2 regions of the Methylobacterium sp. A49B genome follow, and region 1 is predicted to be linked to the other one. Evidence: riboswitches for the same ligand, from Rfam matches in the RefSeq annotation. Region 1 holds a riboswitch; the other holds the start of a gene.
The links. Region 1 has a riboswitch for thiamine pyrophosphate ahead of thiC (phosphomethylpyrimidine synthase ThiC). Riboswitches for the same ligand answer to the same signal wherever they lie in the genome.
Positions count from the first base shown of each region.

Region 2: it holds a riboswitch for thiamine pyrophosphate, as region 1 does, so the genes downstream of both, thiO (glycine oxidase ThiO) here and thiC (phosphomethylpyrimidine synthase ThiC) in region 1, are expected to answer to the same signal.

Region 1 is NZ_JBKFBO010000117.1:30,507-33,908, forward strand. Features, by position in the region: gene thiC (phosphomethylpyrimidine synthase ThiC) at 1-1,700, opposite strand, end outside; TPP riboswitch at 1,771-1,876, opposite strand; gene ACLBX9_RS21420 (alpha/beta hydrolase) at 1,975-2,805, shown strand; gene ACLBX9_RS21425 (restriction endonuclease) at 2,828-3,202, shown strand; gene ACLBX9_RS21430 (helix-turn-helix domain-containing protein) at 3,327-3,402, shown strand, end outside.
Region 2 is NZ_JBKFBO010000117.1:348,773-352,174, forward strand. Features, by position in the region: gene ACLBX9_RS22885 (glycosyltransferase) at 1-523, opposite strand, end outside; TPP riboswitch at 1,086-1,214, shown strand; gene thiO (glycine oxidase ThiO) at 1,279-2,502, shown strand; gene thiS (sulfur carrier protein ThiS) at 2,499-2,711, shown strand; gene thiG (thiazole synthase) at 2,714-3,402, shown strand, end outside.

The sequences.
Region 1 (3,402 bases):
CCGCACATCGAGCAGAAATGCGCGACCTTGTGGGCGTCCTTCGGCAGCGTCTCGTCGTGGAAGCGCCGGGCCGTGTCCGGATCGAGGCCGAGGTTGAACTGGTCCTCCCAGCGGAAATCGAACCGGGCGCGGCTCAGCGCGTCGTCGCGGAGCTGCGCGGCCGGGTGCCCCTTGGCGAGATCGGCGGCGTGGGCGGCGATCTTGTAGGTGATGACGCCGGTCTTCACGTCGTCCCGGTCGGGCAGGCCGAGATGCTCCTTCGGCGTGACGTAGCAGAGCATCGCGGTGCCGAACCAGCCGATCATCGCGGCGCCGATGCCCGAGGTGATGTGGTCGTAGCCCGGAGCGATGTCGGTGGTCAGCGGGCCGAGGGTGTAGAACGGCGCCTCGCCGCACTCCTTCAGCTGCTTCTCCATGTTGACCTTGATCTTGTGCATCGGCACGTGGCCGGGGCCCTCGATCATCACCTGGCAGCCCTTGTCCCAGGCGATCTTGGTCAGTTCGCCCAGCGTCTCCAGCTCGCCGAATTGCGCGGCGTCGTTGGCATCGGCGATCGAGCCGGGGCGCAGGCCGTCGCCGAGCGAAAACGACACGTCGTAGGCCCGCATGATGTCGCAGATCTCGTCGAACCGCTCGTAGAGGAATGATTCCCGGTGCCCGGCGAGGCACCAGCGGGCCATGATCGAGCCGCCGCGCGAGACGATGCCGGTGACGCGCCGCGCGGTCAGCGGAACGTGCGCGAGCCGCACGCCGGCATGGATGGTGAAGTAGTCGATGCCCTGCTCGGCCTGCTCGATGAGGGTGTCCTTGAACACTTCCCAGTCGAGCTTGAGCGGGTCGCCGCCGACCTTCTCCAGGGCCTGGTAGATTGGCACCGTGCCGATCGGGACCGGGCTGTTGCGGATGATCCACGAGCGGATGTTGTGGATGTTGCGGCCGGTGGACAGGTCCATGACCGTGTCGGCGCCCCAGCGGATCGACCAGACCAGCTTTTCCACCTCTTCGGCCGCGGACGACGTCACCGCGGAGTTGCCGATGTTGGCGTTGATCTTGACCAGGAAGTTCCGGCCGATCGCCATCGGCTCCAGCTCGGTGTGGTTGATGTTGGCCGGAATGATCGCGCGGCCGCGGGCGATCTCCTCGCGGACGAAGTCGGGGGTGATGAACGGCGGCACCGACGCCCCGAAGCTCTGGCCGTCGGCGAGAGCCGCCTCCGCGCCCTCCAGCATCTGCTCGCGGCAGGCGTTCTCCCGGTGGGCGACGTAGATCATCTCCTCGGTGATGATCCCGGCGCGGGCGAACTCGTACTGCGTCACCATCTGGCCGGGGGCCGCCTTGCGGATGGTCCGCTCGGCGGGGCAGGGGGCCACGAGCTTGTCGCCGGCGAAGCCGTTGTCCTCGGGCTTCACCGCCCTGGGCTCGACAGACGCGTAGCCACGGCCCGCGAGCCAGGGCTCACGCACGCCCGGCAGACCGGCATTGAGGTCGATGCGCGCGTCGGTCTCGGTATAGGGGCCCGACGGGTCGTAGACCCGCACCGGCGCCTCCTTGGGATCGGAGAGGGCGATCTCGCGGTAGGGTACGCGGATATCCGGCCGGCCGGCCGGGCTCGCGTAGACCTTGCGCGATCCTGTGACCGGACCGGTGGTCACGGCCTCGGGGCTGCCTTTCACGTCCTTGGGGAGAACGGGTGCGTTCATCGTGGGCCTCTCCTCGTTCTGGAGCGGTCCGGTCCACGCGATGGGTGAGATGAGATCCGGCTGCACGCGTGCGACCGCAGGTTCCCGTCCCTCCGCCGGTATGAGCCGGATCAGGTTCAAGGGTCAGGGCAGCGTGCCCAATCTCAGCCCCCTGCGGGGCCCCCCTCGGAACGGTTCAAGATTCGGGCCCGGAGAAGCCTTTGTCAATGCGGGGCCCGGATCGTAGAGGAAAGATCCGATCCATCCGTCGCCCGGTCGCCGCCGCCTGCCCGATATGCGTCTCCTGATCGGCCTCGGCCTCGCGATCGGACTGGTCTACGGCGCGGCCCTGGCCGTACTGGCGCTCAACCAGCGCCGATTCCTCTACCCGGGCGCTTTTCGAGCGCCTGTGAATCTGCCCACGCCCGAGGGGGTCGCGGCGATCACCGTCGTCACAGAGGATCGGGAGCGGCTGCACGCCCTGTGGCGACCGCCGGCCCCGGGCTGCGCGGTCGTCGTCAGCTTCCACGGCAACGGCTCTTACCCCGAGCCGCACGCGGAACGCTTCGCCGCGGGCCCCTGGCGCGCGGGCGGCTGGGGCGTGCTGGCGCCGGCCTATCGCGGCTACCCCGGGTCGACCGGAATGCCCAGCGAGGACGGCCTGATCCGCGACGGCCTGGCCGCCGTCGCCGCCGCCGCGGAGCGCGCGCCGGGCTCGCCGATCCTGGTGCACGGTCATTCCCTGGGCGCTGCCGTCGCGATCGCGGTGGCCGAGCGCGTGCCCGCCATCGGCCTCTACCTGGAGGCGCCGTTCGACTCGATGACCCACGTGGTGCGGCTGCATGTCCCGCTGGTCCCGTCCTGGTTCCTGCGCGACACCTACCGCTCGGACCGGCGCATCCGCGCCGGAGCCGCCCCCGTCCTGATCATCCAGGGCCGCGATGATGGGATTGTCCCGGCCAAGCTCGCCCTGGCGCTGTCCCGGGCCGCGGGACCTCGGGCGCGGTTCGAAGTCATCCCGGGCGACCACGTCTCCATCCTGGGCGTCCGGGATCACGACGCCGAGGCGCTGTTCCGCGGCGGCTTGGACGCGGCCTGCACCGGGGCCGACGCGGCGGTGCGGTGACGATGGAACGAGGAGGAGGCGGATGGTCGGCCGGCGCGCCCGGCGCTGGAGCGCCGATGACCCCGAGACGCACGGCGCCGCGGCGCGGGTCGACCCGGTCTGTCCGCTCTGCGAGCGGCCGATCCCGCCCCGTGCGCGCTCCAGCCTCCATCACCTGACGCCGAAGCTGAAGGGCGGCACGCATCGCGGGACGGTCCGGCTGCACCAGATCTGCCATTCGGCGATCCATGCCCGCTACAGCGAGGCCGAGATCGCCAAGCGGCTCGCCGACGTGGAGGCCTTGCGGTCGGATCCTGAGATCGCCCGCTTCCTCGCCTGGGTTCGCGGGAAACCCAACGATTTTCACACCGCCACGCGCATGACCCGCGAGCGGCGCGGGGCCAAGCGCCGGACCTGATCGAAGACCCGGGATGGGCGGCACGCCCCTCAGATGCGCCTGCCCTGACGATTGCGCGACCGATCTTGAGCCGGTCCGGTGTGGCGCCTAGAGTCGCGGCCAGTTTTCGCCAGTCGACGCGTCGATGCGCTCTCTGATCTCGACCTCCGGCATTGCATCGCGCAAGAAGTTCGACGTCTGGCGCGATGTCTCGTACGAGC
Region 2 (3,402 bases), 320 kb from region 1:
CGGTCACTCGGTCGCGATGCCGCGCCCCGTCGTCGCCGTAGCGCATGGACAACGGCAGCGCCGGTGTCTCCGGATTGCCGGAACATTCCAGAAACTCGTGAATGACACCCCGATAACACCAGTTCAATTTATTGCTTACGAGCTGGATCCGTCTGTATTGAACTCGATTTTCCACGATTTGGAAAGTGTATCCAGCATCCTGCAGTTTCGGAAGCACGAAATCGTCCGGGATGATGAGTTCGGCGGCGGCGTCGATGATCAGCGAGTAGTCGGCATGGGGCCGGGCCAACGTGAGCGCCTGGTTCCGATTGTAGGCGAAGTCCACCCAGGGCCGCTCCACGAGCGTGCCCGGCAGACCAGCCAGCGCCGCTTGGACCTTCTCCTGTGTTCCATCGGTCGATCCCGTATCGACGATAATCCAGTGATCGATAAAGGGGATTACCGAGTCGAGACAACGCTTTATAACTGGCGCTTCATTCCTCACGATCATCGAAAGACAAACCGTTGCACTGAATTCTTTCATGACCGACCTGAGAAAAGAGCGCTCAACGGGGCGCTGATTCAAGCTGACGCATCATGAACGGAAAGCCATTGCCGTATCAACTCCGAGAACATGGAGAAAATTTTGGAGAATAATTCTGATTTTTGAACGGTTGAATCCCATTATTAGCAATATACAAGCCTCTAATTACATATATAGACCTCAGTAAAAGAATTATTATTCAGAATTTACTGCTTGATCGATGATTTCACATGCGCTCGCCTACGGTCCATCGAGCATCGAGATCGCAAAAACCGTGTTGGGATGCGCTGCGCTCGCCCGCTGGCACGTAAATATGGACTTCTGCACGACGCCACCGGCGTGACCTCGCCCTCCGGGGCCGGCAACGCGTCGCGGATCGCACGCTCGCCCGCGACGTCGGGCTTTGGGGCGAGACGCATCGTGCTCTGAGCCTGTCCGTCGCCGTCGCGATCGCGTCCTCATCTCGGCGCTTTTTGGTGACGGCAGCGATACGGATGCCGCCGCAACTGGTCGCGCCCCGAAGGACGGGGTTGACCACAAGCCTTCCGGCGACCACATCTGTACCCGTTCCAGGGAGATCCCCGGCAAGGGGCTGAGAAACCGCTGGCACGTCCGTCAGGACCTGCGGCGCGGAAATCCTTCGAACCTGATCCGGCTCATACCGGCGTAGGGATTGGACCGCGGCCGCCCGCAGGGTAGGCCACAGCTTCTCACAGAAGCGCACGGCCCGATCCCCGCGGCGGCAATCCGCGGAGATGCCAGTGCCCCTGAACCGTCCCGACTCACCGATCGGCCGCCGCCGCAGCGCGGACGGCTTCGGTGCGTCAGCTGCTCTGCCGGCCCGCACCGACATCGCCCTGGTCGGCGGCGGGCTGATCGGGCTGTCGATCGCGTGGCGGCTCGCCCGGACAGGACGCACCGTGACGGTGCTTGAGCGGGAGACGATCGGGGCGGGGGCGAGCCTTGCGGCCACAGGCATGCTGGCGCCGGCCGCCGAGCACGAGCCCGGCTCGGACCCGCTGCTGCCGCTCGCCCTTGAGTCGCTCCGGCTCTGGCCGGATTTCCGCGATGCCCTGGAGGCCGAGTCGGGCGGGGCGATCGACTATCGTCCGGACGGCACCCTGGTGCTGGCGATCGGCCGGGATGAGGTCGAGCGCCTGCGCTTCCGCTACGATCTCCAGAGGCGGTCCGGGCTCGAAGCGACTTGGCTCCCGGGCAGCGAGGTCCGGCGGCTGGAGCCGGGCCTGCGCCCGTCGGTCACCGCCGGGATCCACTGCAACCTGGACCATCAGGTCGATCCCCGGTTGGTCATGGCCGCCCTCGGCGAGGCCTGTCGCCGGGCCGGCGTGCTCCTCGCCGAGCGGACGCCCGTCAGCGGTCTCGACTGGTCGGGGGGCCGCGTAACGGGCATCCGTGCCGGCGAGCACGGCATAGCGGCCGGCACCGTCATTCTGGCATCCGGCGCCTGGAGCGGAGAGGGAGGCCTGTTGCCGGAGAGCCTCGCCCTGCCGGTCCGACCGCTGAAAGGACAATCGCTCGCCCTCCGCACCACCGCGCGCACGGGCGGGCTTGCCCGGATGGTCTGGACCGAGCAGGTCCACATGGCCCCGAAAAGCGACGGCCAGCTCATCGTCGGCGCAACCGTGGAGGATTGCGGCTTCCGGCCAGGCGTGACCGCGGGTGGACTCTACGCGCTGCTGGAGGGGGCTCGGCGTGTCCTCCCCGGCATCGAGGAGATGGAGGTCGAAGCGGTCTGGTGCGGTTACCGACCCACCTCGGACGACGACGCGCCGATCCTCGACGAACTCGCCCCCGGCCTGGTCGTGGCCACCGGTCACCATCGCAACGGCTATCTGCTCGCCCCCGCCACCGCCGAAGCCATCGCCGAGCTGGTGACGCACGGCACGTTGCCGGCCATCGCCCGGCCCTTCGGACGGGCACGGTTCGGACGGGCCGAGCCTCTGAGGGAATCGGCATGAGGCTCTTCATCAACGGCGAGCCCCGCGAGCGGGAGGCCGACACCGTCGACACCCTGTTCCGCCTGGAGGCGGAGGAGACGGGGATCGAGAGTCCGCAGGGCGTCGCCATCGCGCTTAACGGTCGGGTGCTGCGCCGCCGGGACTGGGGCGAGACGCCGATCGCGGAGGGCGACCGCGTCGAGATCGTCCGCGCCATGCAGGGAGGTTGAGAATGGACCGAACCGTCACGCCGCTGCACCCCGACAGCGGGGAGGGCAGCCTGACCATCGCCGGCGTGAACCTGTCGTCCCGGCTGTTCATCGGCACCGCCGGCTACCCCACCCAGGCGATCATGCGCGATGCCGTGCAGGCCAGCGGCGCCGAGGTGGTGACGGCCTCGATTCGCCGGGTTTCTCTCCAGGGCCACGGCTCGGATACGGTGAAGATCCTCAAGGGCAAGCGTTTCCTGCCCAACACCGCCGGCTGCGAGACTGCACGCGACGCGATCATGACCGCCGAGCTGGCCCGGGAGGCTCTCGACACCAACTGGATCAAGGTCGAGGTCATCGGCGACCGGGAGACGCTCTATCCGGACGTGACCGAGCTGATCGAGGCCTGCCGCCACCTCGTGGACGAGGGCTTCGTGGTGCTGCCCTATTGCAACGACGATCCGATCGTCTGCCAGCGCCTGGAGGATCTCGGCTGCGCTGCCGTGATGCCGATGGGCTCGCTGATCGGCTCCGGGATGGGTGTGGCCAACCCCGCCAACCTCGAGCTGATCTGTCGCCGTGCCAAGGTGCCGGTCGTGGTCGATGCCGGGATCGGCACCGCCTCGGACGCGGTGATCGCCATGGAACTCGGCGCCTCCGCCTGCCTGATCAACACGGCGGTCGCCAAGGCCGATGACCCGGTGCGCATGGC